2 linked regions of the Cohnella herbarum genome follow. The protein of the gene in region 2 interacts with the protein of the main gene of each other region in a pairwise test. Links are inferred from orthologs where the notes say so. Each region holds a gene or a part of one and is shown on either strand. Other genes may lie near its edges.

Region 1 (7,642 bases), 5.3 Mb from region 2 along the record:
GAGCTTCTATCTTAACCGACATGCCTTCCCTCCTTTTTAGTTGATCGAAACATACCTCGTATCGGAAGGAATCGCTTGCGTTATTTATTTGCAATTCCGGTCTGCCAGCCGATGGACGGCCGAGTTCCATTCACCGTGTAATCGCCCACGATTCTCTCTTTGTAGATTAGAGGATTGTGCGAAGCGATCGTCCGGGCGTTGCGCCAATAGCGATCCATTCCCTTCGAACGGGCGGTGGCCGAGGCGCCGAGCGCGTCGAAGATGGAGGAAACGGCCTCCAGCGTTAGTCCAGTAACGACAGTCTGCGCTTGCGATACTTCGACATCGGCCTCGTCTTTCACCTTATCCTCATACTCCGTATCGCCGGCCGTCTCTTCTAAGTCGCATACTCTCTGCAGGGCTTCTGCCGCCTTCAATACAATCGCTCCCGCGGCATACGCTTGGCTGTGCACTCGCCCAACGACCTGAAGCACTTGCGGATCTTCGGCAGAACGGGCCGCTGACGCATGCGAGAACGTTCTCCGGCGCTCCGCAACCGCCGCCGAGACATCCCTCGCGGCCGCTCTGGCAATACCCGCCAATGTCGCGAGATGAACCATCTGGACGAATGCCGTCCCGTATTTCGGATACGATTCGCGGCTCAGCACTTCGTCCTTGTCTACCGGCGTATCCGAAAACGTCGTCGTACCGCTGCCCGTAAGCGTCTGGCCGAATCCTGCCCAATCGTCCGCAATGTCGACTCCTTCCGCCGTCGCCGGTACGATCGCCGTCACGATTTCGTCTTCTTCGTTAGTCGCTCCCACGACGATCCAATCGGCATAAATCGTACCCGTCGAATAATACTTCACTCCGGTTAGCTTCAAGCGCTCCTCTCTCGTGGATAATGTTGTGGCGTAGCTGCCCACTATCGACTCTCCTGTCTCCGTCTGGGCGTTGCCAATGAGAGCCCCGTCCGCCAACCGCTTTAGCCATCTATCCCGCTGCCCGCCGTCCGGCAAACCCAAGATTCTCTCAACGAAGCCGAAATGAATTCGCAACGCCTGCGGCAGGTTTGAATCCGCCTCCGCCAATTCGATCAGCAGGTTGAAGAATTCGGGAAGCGTAGCGCCGAACCCGCCTTTTTCCTTCGGAATCCGTACGGCTCCGAAGCCGATATCCTTCAACCATCCGATTTCTTCGTAAAGCAGTTTACGGTTTAACTCTCTCTGAACGGAGCCTTCCCGGATTCGATGAAAAGTGTGCCTAAATCGATCCGCAAGCCGTTCGTAGCTGTCCGAAGGGCTGCTGCCCCATACGCCTTTGGTATGTCCCATTCTGCTCCTCCTTGCTGATTTCACAACTCGACGGTTTGCCTTCAAATAAATAGACTCTAAGCGACTGCTCTCCGGCAGAATTACCGGTAAGCAGCCGCAGGAGAGTCGGAATTGGCGTGAATTATGGCTCCGTAATTGCCTTCAATCCAGTTGCAGATGTTTCAATTACTTCGCATTCGACGCTTTAATATTCTCGATCAATTGATCTAACGTTTGTTGAAGCTGATCGACCGGAATGTTCGTAACGAAGCTAGCTCCGTTCGTATCCTTCAATACGGCTTCCGCGATATCCGGCTGCTGATAGAGTTTGGCAAGTTCAAGGTAACTAGCGTTATCTTTGTCTTCCTTACGAACGGCAAAGACATTGATATAGGGTCTTGTCGATTCGGCTTCAGGATCATCATGGAAAATCGCATCCGCTAATTTCAGTCCTGCCTGCCCCGCAATCCCCCCGTTAATAATAGAAGCTGCAACGTCCGGCAGTACGCGAGGAGTTTGTTGGGCGACGACCGAAACAATCTTGATTTTGTGCGGGTTCTCGACAATGTCGTCGGGAGTAGCGAACAAACCAGGGTTATCCTTCAGCTTGATCAGTCCTGCTTGTTGAAGCACGAGCAACCCGCGTCCTTGATTGGACGGATCGTCGGGAACGGCGATCTCGGAGCCATCCGGAATCTCGGTCACCGCTTTGTATTTTTGGGAATACAGACCGAGCGGCGCTACAACGGTTGAGCCGATCGGTACGATGTCCAGCTTATGCTCCACGTTAAATTGGCTCAAGAAAGCCAAATGCTGAAACGAGTTAATGTCGACTTCTTTATTCGCCAATGCCAAGTTAGGCAAGGTGTAATCGGAAAACTCGATCAACTCGATATCGATATTCAGTTCCGCTTTCGCTTTTTCCTTAAACAACGGCCATTGCGGTCCGTCCGATCCGGTTACGCCGATCTTGACTTTGATCGGTTCTTTGGAGGGTTCGGGAGACGGTGACGGGGAAGGCGATTCCGCGGCGGCGGAGGATGCCGGCGCCGAGCTCTCCGGTGCCGCGGCTGGATTGCTATTTCCGGAATTTTTGTTGCCGCAAGCGGTAACCGCCAAGAATGCGAGGACAAGTACTAAGCTAAGCCATGCTTGTTTTTTCATTGAGATACAGCTCCATTTCGTATATTTTTTAGTTTGGAAAACAAGATCACGGGTTACCGGCGTAAAAACTTGCGCGAGATTCGGTTTCCCAGGAACTGAGCAATCTGTACAAGAAGAATAAGGATAACGATGGTGACTAGCATAACCGAGCCATCGAAGCGCTGATAGCCGTATGTCATCGACAAGTTGCCTAAACCACCTCCCCCAACCGTTCCTGCCATTGCCGAGAAATCAATAAGCGCAACGGTTATGAACGTTAAACCAAGGATCAGGGGTCCCAGCGCTTCAAGGACAAGAACGCCGAATATAATCTGGAACGAATTGGCCCCCATCGCTTTGGCCGCTTCGATAATGCCCGGATCAATAGAAACCAGGTTATTCTCGACCACTCTGGCAATGACGAATGAAGCCACGATAGCCATCGGGAAGATAGCCGCCCATGTTCCAATGGTCGTACCGATTACGAATCGCGTTACGGGACTGATCGTCACCAGGAAAATAATGAATGGAATCGGACGGATGATATTAATAAACAAATTCAATACCATAAAAACAAATCGGTTTTCCAAAATGTTGCCTTTGCGCGTAACGAACAGCAGAAGCCCGATGAGCAAACCGAACAAACTCGAAATAACAAGAGTGATCGACACCATTGTGATGGTTTGGCCGGTCGCCTCGACTACGCGCGGCCAGAATGTATTCCAATCAACTTTCATGATCGATAACCTCCCCGAGCTCGACTGTCCTTCCCAGTTCGCTGATCACTTCGTCGATTTTGCCGTTCTCCGCGATAAACTCTACGATCAGGCTGCCGAACAATTTGCCTTGCAGCTCATTGATGCTGCCATAAACGATGTTAAAATCGACATCGTGTTTTCTCGTAGCTTTCGACAAGATCGGCTCGCTAGCCGTGTCGTCTTTGAAAATGATTCGAAACAATCGTCCTTTGTGGTCTCTTCTTAACGTTTCCAGCAACTTAGGGGAAAGCTTGTCGTTCTGAACGGAACCGATGAAGTTCCGGGTCGTTAGTTTTTGCGGATGGGCGAATATATCGAATACGTTCCCCTCCTCGATGACTCTCCCCTGCTCCATAACCGCGACACGATCGCATATGCTTCGAATGACGTGCATTTCGTGAGTGATTAAGAGAATGGTAATGCTGTACTCCTCGTTTACTTTTTTAAGCAGTTTGAGAATCTCTTGGGTCGTCTCCGGATCAAGGGATGAGGTCGCCTCATCGCAGATCAGAATGTCAGGCGATGTCGCCAACGCTCTCGCGATGCCAACCCGCTGCTTTTGCCCTCCGGACAACTGTTCCGGATATTGATCCGCTTTGTCCTCCAATCCGACAAATCGAAGCAGCTCTTCGACTCTTTGCTTGAGCTGATGCTTTGGATAACGCCCCAGTTTTAACGGATAAGCTACATTGCCGAATACGGTTCGGGAGTTAAAAAGATTAAACGTCTGAAAGATCATCCCGATTCGCCTGCGCAGATGACGAAGCTCCTTGGATGAAATTTCGGTAACGTCGCGATCGTTAACGAGAATTCTGCCTTCCGTAGGCCGCTCCAACAAATTCACGAGCCGAAGAAGAGTGCTTTTCCCGGCTCCGCTATAACCGATTACACCGTAGATTTCTCCTTTCGCAACCGTTAAGGAGACATCTTCGACAGCGCGGATAGGTTTGTTCTTGGAACCGAACGTTTTGCCGACGGATTCAAATTTGATCAATGATGATCTCTCCTTTGCTGCATGCAACCAAATGAATGCGTAGATTAAACTCATAAAACAGATGCAAATAGTCGGATATAAAAAATAAAAGAAACCTCCCCCGCGTTCGGAAGAGGTTTCGCCCACAGAACTGGCCTCCTCCGCTCCGAAAAACAGAGCCACTTGGAAGTGGAATACAGTTCTGAGTGTTCAGTCACCTGTCTAGGAATAAACTTTAAGTCTAACCGGACGATGTTGTCAATCCTTTTTTTCACGGGCAAAAGCGAGCGTCTTTACCTCTCTTGACACCCAAAAAGGAAAAATGATAGAGTATCGTCAATTTCAACATTGAGGGGAATCGATATGAGTAAACAAATCCGTATGAACGCATTTGACATGACAAGCGCAATGCACAACTCGCATGGGCTATGGAAACACCCGCTCAATGTTCGAACATCCCGGTACAAAGATTTGGACTATTGGACGGAGCTGGCTCAGCTGCTTGAGCGCGGCAAGTTCGATGCTGTTTTTTTGGCGGATGTCGTCGGGATTTACGATATCTACGGGCAGAGCAGAGATGCCGCCGTCCGCGATGCCGTGCAAGTTCCGCTCAATGATCCGGCCTTCGCTATTCCCATCATGGCGCAGGCAACGAAACACTTGTCGTTTGCCCTAACCGTCAGTACAACCTATGAGCATCCATACGCACACGCCCGAAGAATGAGTACGCTGGATCATTTAACAAAAGGGCGGTTGGCCTGGAATGTGGTGACGTCCTATCTGCCAAGCGCCGCTCGAAATTTCGGGTTGCAGGAGATGATGAAGCACGATGATCGTTACGAAATGGCGGACGAATTTCTTGATGTCGTATATAAGCTATGGGAGGCAAGCTGGGAAGATCATGCGATCGTCCACGATGTGGAGAATCGCATGTTCACGGATCCGGCCAAGGTTCATGAGATCAATCATGCAGGCAAGTATTACCGGGTTCCCGGCCCCCATCTCAGCGAGCCCTCGCTTCAGCGGACTCCTGTTATTTATCAAGCCGGAGGCTCCCCGCGCGGAAGCGACTTCGCGGCTCGTCATGCGGAATGCATATTCGTCGGGGGACCGACACCGGCACAGACCAAGCAATATATTCAGGATATTAAGAACCGCGCGGAATCTTTCGGACGCAATCCGGATCACATTAAAGCTTTTACGTTCCTGAACGTTGTCGTAGCGGAAACGACCAAGGAGGCCGAGGCGAAGTACGAGGAGTATGCGAGCCTGTGGAGCTCGGAAGCGGCCAAGGCGCAATACGGAGGATCTACCGGATACGATCTTTCCCAATACTCCGATTTGGACACCTCTTTTGAATACAAGCACACGGAACACGGACAGTCCAGAGCGGCATCCTTGACGAAAGACAATCCGAAGAAATTAACCGTTCGCGAGGTGCTGAACGGATTCGAACGGCCCGGACGCAAGATGTCGATCGTCGGTAATCCGCAAGAAGTGGCGGACGGCATTCAAAGTTATTTCGAGGCGGCGGGTGTCGACGGGTTTAACTTGACGCATATGATTACTCCTGGCAGCTTGATCGATTTCGTCGATCTGGTCGTGCCCGAGCTTCAGAAACGAGGGGTGTACAAAACCGAGTACGAGCCGGGAACCTTCCGTGAAAAGCTGTTCGGAGAAGGCCAACGCTTGCTTCCGGCCGGTCACCCGGGCGCGAATCTTAGGAGGGGAATTTCGCAAGACGGTTGACGGCAGCACAAATAACCGTTATTATCCTCATATATCCCATGTAATTACTTGGTTTTAATACATTTTACCCATCAGACCACTGAAGGTATCTTATTCGAGCGAATTCGCTGCGTATAGGGTTCTTTTTTTTATTCAGTGCATGAATTCAAGGAGGCCGGTTTAGATGAGCACTGCCCTAGAGACATGGAAAACCCAAATCTTACAGCACATCGACGACGCAAAATCACTTTATATCGACACTAGCCATCGTATCCATGCGAATCCGGAGATTGGCAATCAGGAATATTTCGCCTCTAAGACATTAACGGACATTTTGCAGAACGCGGGCTTCGAAGTAACCCGCGATGTTGCCGGCCATGAAACAGGGTTTGTTGCCCGTAAAGCATCGTCAAAACAAGGACCTAAAATCGGTTTTCTCGCTGAATACGACGCTCTCCCCGGTCTTGGACACGCTTGCGGCCATAACATCATCGGCACAACAAGCACAGCGGCCGCCATTGCGCTTTCACGCGTAATTGACGTAACCGGCGGTGAAGTGTTTGTATTCGGAACGCCCGCCGAGGAGGGCGGTCCGAACGGCAGCGCAAAGGGGAGCTTTGTCAAACACGGCTTGTTTGAAGGGATCGACGCGGCGTTGATGATCCATCCGCTCGGTACAACGCGCCTGTCGTCATCAAGCTTGGCATTAGAACCGCTCGATTTTCGATTTTTCGGAAAAGCGTCCCATGCCGCGGGAGCGCCGGAACAAGGGATTAACGCGCTGGATGCGGTTATCCAATTGTTCAACGGCATTAACGCTTTACGGCAGCAGTTGCCTACCGATGTCCGGATTCACGGCATCATTACTCACGGCGGAGATGCGCCGAACATTATTCCGGAGTATGCCTCTGCGCGATTCTTCATCCGGGCAAGCACGTGGGAACGTACGGAAGCCGTCTCCGAGAAGGTACGTAATATCGCTGAAGCCGCCGCTCTGGCAACCGGAAGTACGGTAAAGATCGAAAGGTTCCAAAATGAAGTGCACGACTTTGTTTTGAACCGCCCGCTGGACGAAATCGTCGGCAAACATCTCGAATCGTTAGGCGAAACCATCGTCTATGAGCAGAAATCGGGCGTGGGCTCGACCGACGCCGGAAACGTCAGCCGAGTCGTTCCGACAGCCCATCCTTATATCAAGATCGGTCCCGACGATCTGACTCCTCACACGCCTGATTTCCGTGAAGCGGCAGGATCAAGCAGAGGGGATGAAGCGTTGCTTATCGGCGCTAAAGCTTTGGCCTTAACAGGGTTGGAGCTCATTATCGATCCCGAGCTTCTTGCATCGGTAACAGCAGAATTTAACCTCAATAATCAGGCAGCACAATAAGGTGACCTCCAAAAAAGCCGTCGGCTGCAATCTGGCTGCATTTTTGGGGGGATAGTAAAGCCCCGTCCGAATGAGGACGGGGCTTTGTTTATAAGCTGGTAGAGAAAGCTACAAAATCTGCCCAATTCGAGGCTGGAATTGGGGATCCTCCGGGTCATAGAAAACCATTTCCCTCTTAAAATGATTGCCGAAATGGTCCAGCTTGGCGATATCCAAATCGATGCCGAACCCGGGACGGTCGGGAACCGTGATTGTCCCCCGATTAAAGATGATCGGCTCCCGCAGCAGATCGCCGGTCATGAAATTTAAATGCGTATCGTTGGCAAACGGGAAGTTGCGTGAAGACGAAATGAAATGGACA
Region 2 (7,587 bases):
GCGCTCGTAGGTATACTTTCCTTCGTAGTAGGCAAACTAATTTTCACATTAGTGCCGGCATTCGTTGAAAGTTTGATCTTTGGCCAAGCCTTCGAGAATAAGATATTGCACAACCTGTTAGAAGGCGCTATCAAAATCGTTTTCCTGCTCGTCTATCTCTGGTTCATATCCCAAACTCCTCTCATCAAGCGATTGTTCCAGTACCATGGGGCCGAGCATAAAGTCATCAGCGCGTACGAAGCAGGTTCAGAATTAACCGTCGACGCCGTCCAGAAATTCAGCCGACTTCACTACAGATGCGGTAGCAGCTTCATCATCTTCACCGTACTCGTCGGCGTTATTATCTATTCTTTCTTCACATGGGACACGATGGGCGAAAGAATCATTCAGCGCATTATTCTGTTACCGGTCGTTCTCGGCGTATCCTACGAAGTGTTGAGATGGACGAACGCTCTCCGGGATATACCGGTACTGAAGTGGTTGGGAGCTCCGGGATTGTGGCTTCAACTGCTCACGACCAAAGAACCGAACGACGATCAAGTAGCCGTATCGATCGCGTCGTTCAACCGTATGAGAGAATTGGATCGTCAGATCAATCCGGCGATCGCTCTTGCCAAACAAGCTTAGATTTACCGCACGATAAAGATTCGCTTGGGGCGCGTTGCATAATTCGTCTCACAGGAGGAGGATGATGAGTATGAGAAACCGAATCCAACCTTGGTTTGCCGTCGTACTCGTATTCATGGCCATCGGTTTGGCTTCAAGATTGTTGCAAGGCTCCGTCGATTCTTGGCTGATTCCTCTAACCCTTGTCGCCATCGTATTCCTGCTGTATAAGTTTCCGCCATCCCGGTGGAAGAGCATTCCGAATCGCGGCCGCACTTCAGTTCGCGGCGCACGGCCAGATATACGACGAGCCGCCGCCAAACCCGACAAACGGCGCTCATCGCCGTTCACCGTCATTGAAGGACGCAAAAACAAAGACGACGAGCCGCCTCGCTACCATTAACAAAAACCGCTTCCGACGCAGGAGTGTATTCCTGTCGCGGAGGCGGTTTTTTTCTAATTAATCATATGCCCAGCATTGGAAGATGTTTTCGGGTATGGTAAGTGAGAGACAATAAAATGCATTGTTTTAATTCATCTACTGGTATTTCTTCGTTTTCATCGAACACAATCGCCCGATTGCCTTCATAGTTGAATTTTTCTCTATAAAGCTCCTTGAATGTGTCGACCAGCTTCGTATTGCAGTTAAAATACATTGCATATCGATGTGGGGTTGACTTTTTCCAGTCTATTCTGATTGTACTCCCCCTTTTTGCGATGTAACTAGGTTCACCCCATTTTAGTGTCTCTTCCACTGTATCAATGCCTGTTGTCTCTGCTGCAGTATCCAGAATTAATTGGCGAAGAAACAACAATTTCTTCTGAATGTGTTCCGGGTAATGGTCGAATACTGCTGCCACCTTCGTGTTGTCGATCGCCCGCAAACAGATCATTCCTTCCCTTATTTTTTCTTATCTAAGTATAAATCGGTCGGTAAGTCATGGGGGCGAAAACTTTGAGCTGATCTCCTCATGTCCACTTTTGAACAGCCGGAACTGTTCTTTCTCCAGACAGTAGGCTTTCAGGTACCATTGCTTTCCCTTGAGAATGAGAGTATGAGGGCTCGACAATACGGTGTGACATTTCACCTGCGGCATTTGGTATAGTTGAATCTCGTTATTTGACAGCTATCTACCGATTCCTCGAGCAACTGTAGTTTTGGTTGAAGCCATTCGTTGCCGGCCCAGGGCGAGAAGTCGATCAGCACGCGATTTGTCTTATGCAGGAATTGTTCGGAGTATGCGTGCGGGATTACGCTTTGAATCTTCTCCATCAGTTGCTGATGCTGATCTTTTTCGTATGAGGTGGAGATGCTGCGCAGGGCTGTGACGATGGCAGCGAGCTCATCATTGGTCAGCACATTGCTGTCTAAGCGGTAGCCATCCGCCAATCCGATGCCTCCGTTCGTTCCCTGGGGATAAGAGCCTTTCCAGTTTCATAATATGTACCCTCCATCACGATGGATCAGTGCGAAACCAAAACCATTTTAACATAAAAAAAAGACCCATCCTAAGAAGGGTTTCGTTGAGGGTTGGTGCGGTCAGTTGGATGGATCATGTAATTCTTTTACGGACTTTTCGATATCGATACTCGGAGAGTGCCAAGCTTGCGGTCCCAGCTACGGAAGAACTTCTCCCCTGCCGCGATTCCGGATTGATACAGCTCTAAGCTCTTTTGCGGGGTCAGATTAAATTGAGTCGTGCTTACCCCGAGAGTCGGGATCTTGATCGTGCGAATGGCATTATGCTTCTCGATGTACCGTTCATCATGGGCGCTTAGCATCGTTTCGAACATCGCTTGGAACATCGACACCGGTCCCGAGATCGGGTGAGGTTGAGTATCCGAGCGACCGACCATCTGAAAGCCGATGACGGGGATGCGCGACTCCGCCGGCACATTGTCCTCGAACAACCATAATGGAAAATTACTAAGAAGCCCTCCGTCAACGACGTATGAAAACTTCGTACGCACCGTATTTTTCTTGCGTTCCTTAGCCGGTTGCTTCAGGATAACCGGATCGAAAAAATAAGGTATGCTCGTACTCATTCGTATGGCCTTCGCAACCGGAAACGATTCCGGAGCGATTCCATAATGAACGATGTCTTGAGGCAATACGATCAATCTTCCGTTCGTAATATCCGAAGCGACGATTCTTAACTTGCCGTTCGGCAAATCCCCGAACGTCTTAATTCCCTTCTCCGCTAGAACGCTCGCGATCCACTGTTCTATTGCGTCTCCCGAATACAATCCTTTGCACAGCCATAACCTGACGGCCGGCCCGATCAATTTGATATCGAAAATCGGATTCCGTCGCAACAAAGTCTTGAAGGGCTTCTTCTCGATAATTTCCTTCATCTCTTCCGCTCGATACCCGGCTGCGATCAATGCAGCGATTATGCTTCCCGAGGAAGTGCCAGCGACCCGATTAAAAATAACGCCGCACTTTTCCGCCGCATATACAGCGCCTGTAAGCGATATCCCTTTCACGCCTCCGCCCTCGAACACCGCATTAACCGGAGTCGTCTGCATGGACAATCTCCTCCCGCCGTGCTTCTTGCCCGCGCCCACTTCGCTTCCATTCGCTCTCGATTAAATCCATATGCGCCGAATTTTCACTCTAACACAATTAAAAAAGCCGCTTATCCCGCGGAACATCCGCAGGAAAGCAGCTTTGGCATTGTAGCTATGTACTTTGCGACTCAGTCGTTATCCAGCTCGGCGCGTAATTTGCTTAATTCTTCGCCGCGGGAAGGATCCCGATTGAAATATTCGACTAACGTTTCGATGCACGTTATGGAATCCCAGCTTAGATGATGTTCGATTCCTTCAACGTCGCCGTAAATCTTATCTTCCTGGACTCCGATGATCTGCAGGAAGTTCTCCAGAAGCAGATGACGGTCTACGAGCCGTTTTCCCATCTTCTTCCCTTTGTTCGTTAAGACAAGGCCTCTGTATTTTTCGTAAATTAAATAGCTGTCCTTATCCAACTTCTGGATCATTTTCGTGACCGATGAAGGATGCACTTCCAGCCCCTCGGCGATATCTGAGACCCGGGCGTACCCTTTCTCTTCAATCAACCGATAGATCCGTTCCAAATAATCTTCCATGCTTGGGGTTGGCAACGCAAGTCCCCCTTTCCTCCAATATCATACACTGAGCCATAGGGGCTGAGCAAGTCCGAACTGTCGAAAAGAATCGGAGACGACCCGATATCGCATAATAGTTTGAACAATGCGGACTAAGCAGCCAATCATCCTAAGGAGGCAAAACCTGATGAGCAAAACTCCAATTGAATTGCCGACTCGCGCCGGGAAAGAAACCGCCTTATTCGTACCAGAGCTTGTTTACTTCGAGCCGTCTGCTCTGGACTACCCGAAAGGCCGGCGCATTCTCGATTGGGTCAAGGAACGAGGGCTCCCGTACCGAATGACGACCTCGCACAACCGGATTACGAATTTGCCGGGAGATTCGGAGCTTGAACAATATAAAATTTCCAAACGCACCCTTGTCGTCGGAATTAGGAAAACCTTAAAATTCGACACATCCAAGCCGTCCGCGGAATATGCGATGCCGCTCGCGACCGGGTGCATGGGACATTGCCATTATTGCTATTTACAAACGACGCTGGGAGCCAAGCCGTACATTCGAGTATACGTCAATATGGACGATATCCTTGATGCGACCAAAAAATACATCGAGGAACGTTCGCCCGAAATCACGCGATTCGAAGCCGCTTGTACGTCGGATCCTATCGGTCTCGAGCATCTCACGGGCTCCTTAGCCGACGCGATCACGTTCATGGCAGACCAGCCGCTCGGCCGTCTTCGCTTCGTGACGAAATTCCATCATGTGGATTCGCTGCTTCCGCTTAAGCATAATGGCAATACCCGCATTCGCTTCAGCGTTAACGCCGATTACGTCATTCGCAACTTCGAGCCCGCTACGTCCCGCTTTCACGAGAGAATCGAAGCCGCTGGCAAGATCGGCCGGGCAGGATATCCTTTAGGCTTCATCATCGCCCCCATCATCTGGTACGACGGCTGGGAGGAAGGTTACGCGGAGCTGTTGGAGAAACTATCGCAAGCACTCCCTCCCGATGCAACGCGCGATTTAACGTTCGAGCTCATTCAGCATCGGTTTACGAAGACGGCCAAAACGATAATCGAAAAAAGATATCCGAAAACGAAGCTCGAAATGGACGAAGCGAAGCGGAAGAAAAAATGGGGCCGCTGGGGACAGCACAAATACGTCTATCCCGACGAACAAGCGGAAGCGCTCCGCGAATTCATCACGGAGCGCATTTTCGAACATTTTCCGAACGCGAAGCTCGAATACTTCACCTAATGATTAACCGAGCCAAGCCGGCGTAATGGATTGCAAATAAATCGTGATCGAAGTCATCTTATCGGTAAAGAGAAGAATACCCATCAAGATCATGATCGCTCCGCCGATCTTCATCAGCAGGCTGGAATATTTCAAAATCCATCTCGTCGAGCCCAGGAAGAAGGCAAGCACGAAGAACGGAAGCGCAAATCCTAACGAATACGCGGTCGTGAGTCCCGCCCAAGTACCGGGATTACTGGCAGCCAGCAATAGGATAGAGCCTAGAATCGGGCCAACGCAAGGGGACCACCCCGCCGAGAAGCCTATTCCGAATACGAAGGAGCCCAAGTAACCGGCCGGTCTCCATTTCATATTCAGCTTACGCTCCTTCATGAGAAGATGCGGTTGGAATATCCCCATTAGAAAAAGTCCCATCAGTACGATGAAGATTGCCGATATTTTGCGGATCGTATCCTGATAGTCGCGGAAGACGTCGGCGAACACGTTGGCCCCATAGGCAAGCGCGAAAAAGACGACCGAAAATCCGAGAATAAAGAAAAAAGTATGGCTCATCGTCTTAAACCGCATGCTGCGGCTTGTATCGGTCTTGATCTGATTAACGGATACGCCGGTAATATAAGAAAGATAAGCAGGATAGAGCGGCAAGCAGCAAGGGGAGATGAAGGAAGCGAGCCCTGCAGCGAAGGCGATTCCCACGTTAACGTCTGCCAAATCGATGTCCTCCTACGGGCTAAGCCCGAATAATACGTTTCGTCATGATCGATACCGCCAGAATGCCGATCAACAGAAGCACGATCGTGCCTCCCGGAGCTAAATTCCAAACGCCGGCGAACCATAAGCCCGCCAGTACGGCGAGCTCGCCGATGATGACGACCAGAATGATCGCCGACTTGAAACTGCGCGACAACGCAAGGCTGCAAGCAGCCGGAATCGTCAGTAGCGCGGAGACTAGCAATGCGCCGACGATCTTGATCGAAGCGCTGATCACTAGCGCCGTCAAAATACTCAGCATAATGTTGAAATATTTGACCGGCAACCCGCTAACCGCCGCCGCATCCTCGTCAAAGGTGAGTAGGAAAAGCTCTTTCTTATGTATAAGCACCATTGTGAGAACAATGACGGTTACGGCGGCGATAACCAATAAATCCGTACGGTCAAGCGTATAAATACTGCCGAACATATACGAGGTTACATCTAAATTAAAGCCCTTTCCCATCGTAAACAGCAACGAAGCTAAGGCGATTCCTCCGGACATAATAATCGCGATCGATAATTCGGCATAAGTTCGATACATGCGGCGCAGCATTTCTATGGCGAACGACGCCAATATCGCGAACACTAACCCGACCGCCACAGGGTACACTTCAATCAAAAATCCGAGCGCGACCCCGGCGATGCTGACGTGAGCGAGCGTATCTCCGATCATCGCCAACCTTCTCAACACGAGAAACAGCCCCATGAGCGGAGCCGTCACCGCGATCAGAGCGCCCCCGATCAAAGCCCTCTGAAAAAATTCAGCCGTCAAAATATCCAAGCTTGTCTAACCTTCTTTCCGCAGGGAGTGCAGCAAATCCGTGCCTTCGCAATTTTCCAGATCGTGAGAATGACGGACGTAGAACGACAGCTTGCCGCTTCTTTCTTTCGGCTCCTGTCCCAAATAAGAACGTACCATATCCATGTCGTGGGAAACCATCAAGAACGTAATGTTGTGCCGTTGGTGCATGTGTTTGATCATGTGAAAAAAGTTCGTCTGCGTCTCGATATCGATTCCCGACAAAGGCTCGTCCAAAATAAGGAGCTTAGGATTATTGATCAGCGCACGAGCAAGAAAGACGCGTTGTTGCTGGCCGCCAGATAGCGCTCCGATTCTCTTATCGGCGAGGTCTTGGATTTTCAACGCTCCCAAGGCGTCCTCGCATCGGCCGGCATCTTCGCTCGATATTCTCCGGAACAGCTTCTTGCGGCCGTACAATCCGGATATAACGACTTCCCTGACCGTCGCGGGAAATAACGGGTTGAAATGGTTTCTTTGCGGAACGTAACCGATCAGGTTCCAATCTTTAAACCGTTCCGCCGGAGTCCCGAACAAAGAAATACTGCCGCTCTGAGGACGCGTTAATCCTACGATCATCCTCAGCAGCGTCGTCTTCCCGGCTCCGTTGGATCCGATTAAACCGACGAAATCCCGTTCCATGATCTTAAAGGAAACATCCGACAGGATGACTTGGGAGTCGAAGGAGAAAGACACTCCGTCCAGCCGGATGATCTCCTGATGGCATCCCGCCTGTTGCAAATCCGCGCTCGTGTTCATGGAGGGCCCTCCCCTTCTCTTTTTATCGCGTTCGTGCATGATGATATACTTGCTTCTATGCGTGCTTCCGCCCGCCTCATATCTCTTCTATGTTAGATTACTGAAGAGCCTTCTGCAAGTTTTGCAGGTTTCGTTCGCTGAGGGTGAAGTAGTTTTCCCCGGCTTTTTGTTGTTCGGGAGTTAACCCTTCCAAAGGATTAAGCACGAGCGTATCGACTTTGGCTTCGCTCGCCAACGTGTTGGCCAACTGTTCGGAGACAAGCTCCTCGAAGAAAATATACGGAATTTCGTGCTCCTTCACGTATCGGGCAATCGCAAGCAGATCC

Evidence for each region. Proteins that work in one complex are often made in the same cells at the same time.
Region 1: the proteins of mntR (region 2) and HH215_RS26020 interact in binary tests that used the Escherichia coli proteins (3 or more experiments, as listed by UniProt). The link is inferred for Cohnella herbarum from one-to-one orthologs.

What each region holds. Positions count from the first base shown.
Region 1 is NZ_CP051680.1:6,086,805-6,094,446, reverse strand. Bases 2,175-5,106 are described here. They hold HH215_RS26020 (methionine ABC transporter ATP-binding protein), read right to left. Parts: upstream 4,188-5,106; coding sequence 3,162-4,187; downstream 2,175-3,161. Other genes in these bases: HH215_RS26015 (LLM class flavin-dependent oxidoreductase), read left to right, coding at 4,530-5,106; HH215_RS26025 (methionine ABC transporter permease), read right to left, coding at 2,510-3,172; HH215_RS26030 (MetQ/NlpA family ABC transporter substrate-binding protein), read right to left, coding at 2,175-2,456. Also shown: HH215_RS26040 (SfnB family sulfur acquisition oxidoreductase), read right to left, coding at 1-22; HH215_RS26035 (acyl-CoA dehydrogenase family protein), read right to left, coding at 81-1,313; more of HH215_RS26030, read right to left, coding at 1,479-2,174; more of HH215_RS26015, read left to right, coding at 5,107-5,915; HH215_RS26010 (M20 family metallopeptidase), read left to right, coding at 6,079-7,281; HH215_RS26005 (mandelate racemase/muconate lactonizing enzyme family protein), read right to left, coding at 7,390-7,642. UniProt on the Escherichia coli protein: Part of the ABC transporter complex MetNIQ involved in methionine import. Responsible for energy coupling to the transport system. It has also been shown to be involved in formyl-L-methionine transport.
Region 2 is NZ_CP051680.1:776,881-784,467, reverse strand. What follows is about bases 2,018-4,894. They hold mntR (transcriptional regulator MntR), read right to left. Parts: upstream 3,729-4,894; coding sequence 3,306-3,728; downstream 2,018-3,305. Other genes in these bases: splB (spore photoproduct lyase), read left to right, coding at 3,880-4,894; HH215_RS03135 (patatin-like phospholipase family protein), read right to left, coding at 2,173-3,135. Outside these bases: HH215_RS03155 (DUF1385 domain-containing protein), read left to right, coding at 1-627; HH215_RS03150 (hypothetical protein), read left to right, coding at 698-1,009; HH215_RS03145 (DUF1801 domain-containing protein), read right to left, coding at 1,071-1,490; HH215_RS36945 (WYL domain-containing protein), read right to left, coding at 1,545-1,703; HH215_RS03140 (hypothetical protein), read right to left, coding at 1,691-1,996; more of splB, read left to right, coding at 4,895-4,950; HH215_RS03120 (cytochrome c biogenesis CcdA family protein), read right to left, coding at 4,954-5,661; HH215_RS03115 (metal ABC transporter permease), read right to left, coding at 5,681-6,484; HH215_RS03110 (metal ABC transporter ATP-binding protein), read right to left, coding at 6,491-7,261; HH215_RS03105 (metal ABC transporter solute-binding protein, Zn/Mn family), read right to left, coding at 7,359-7,587.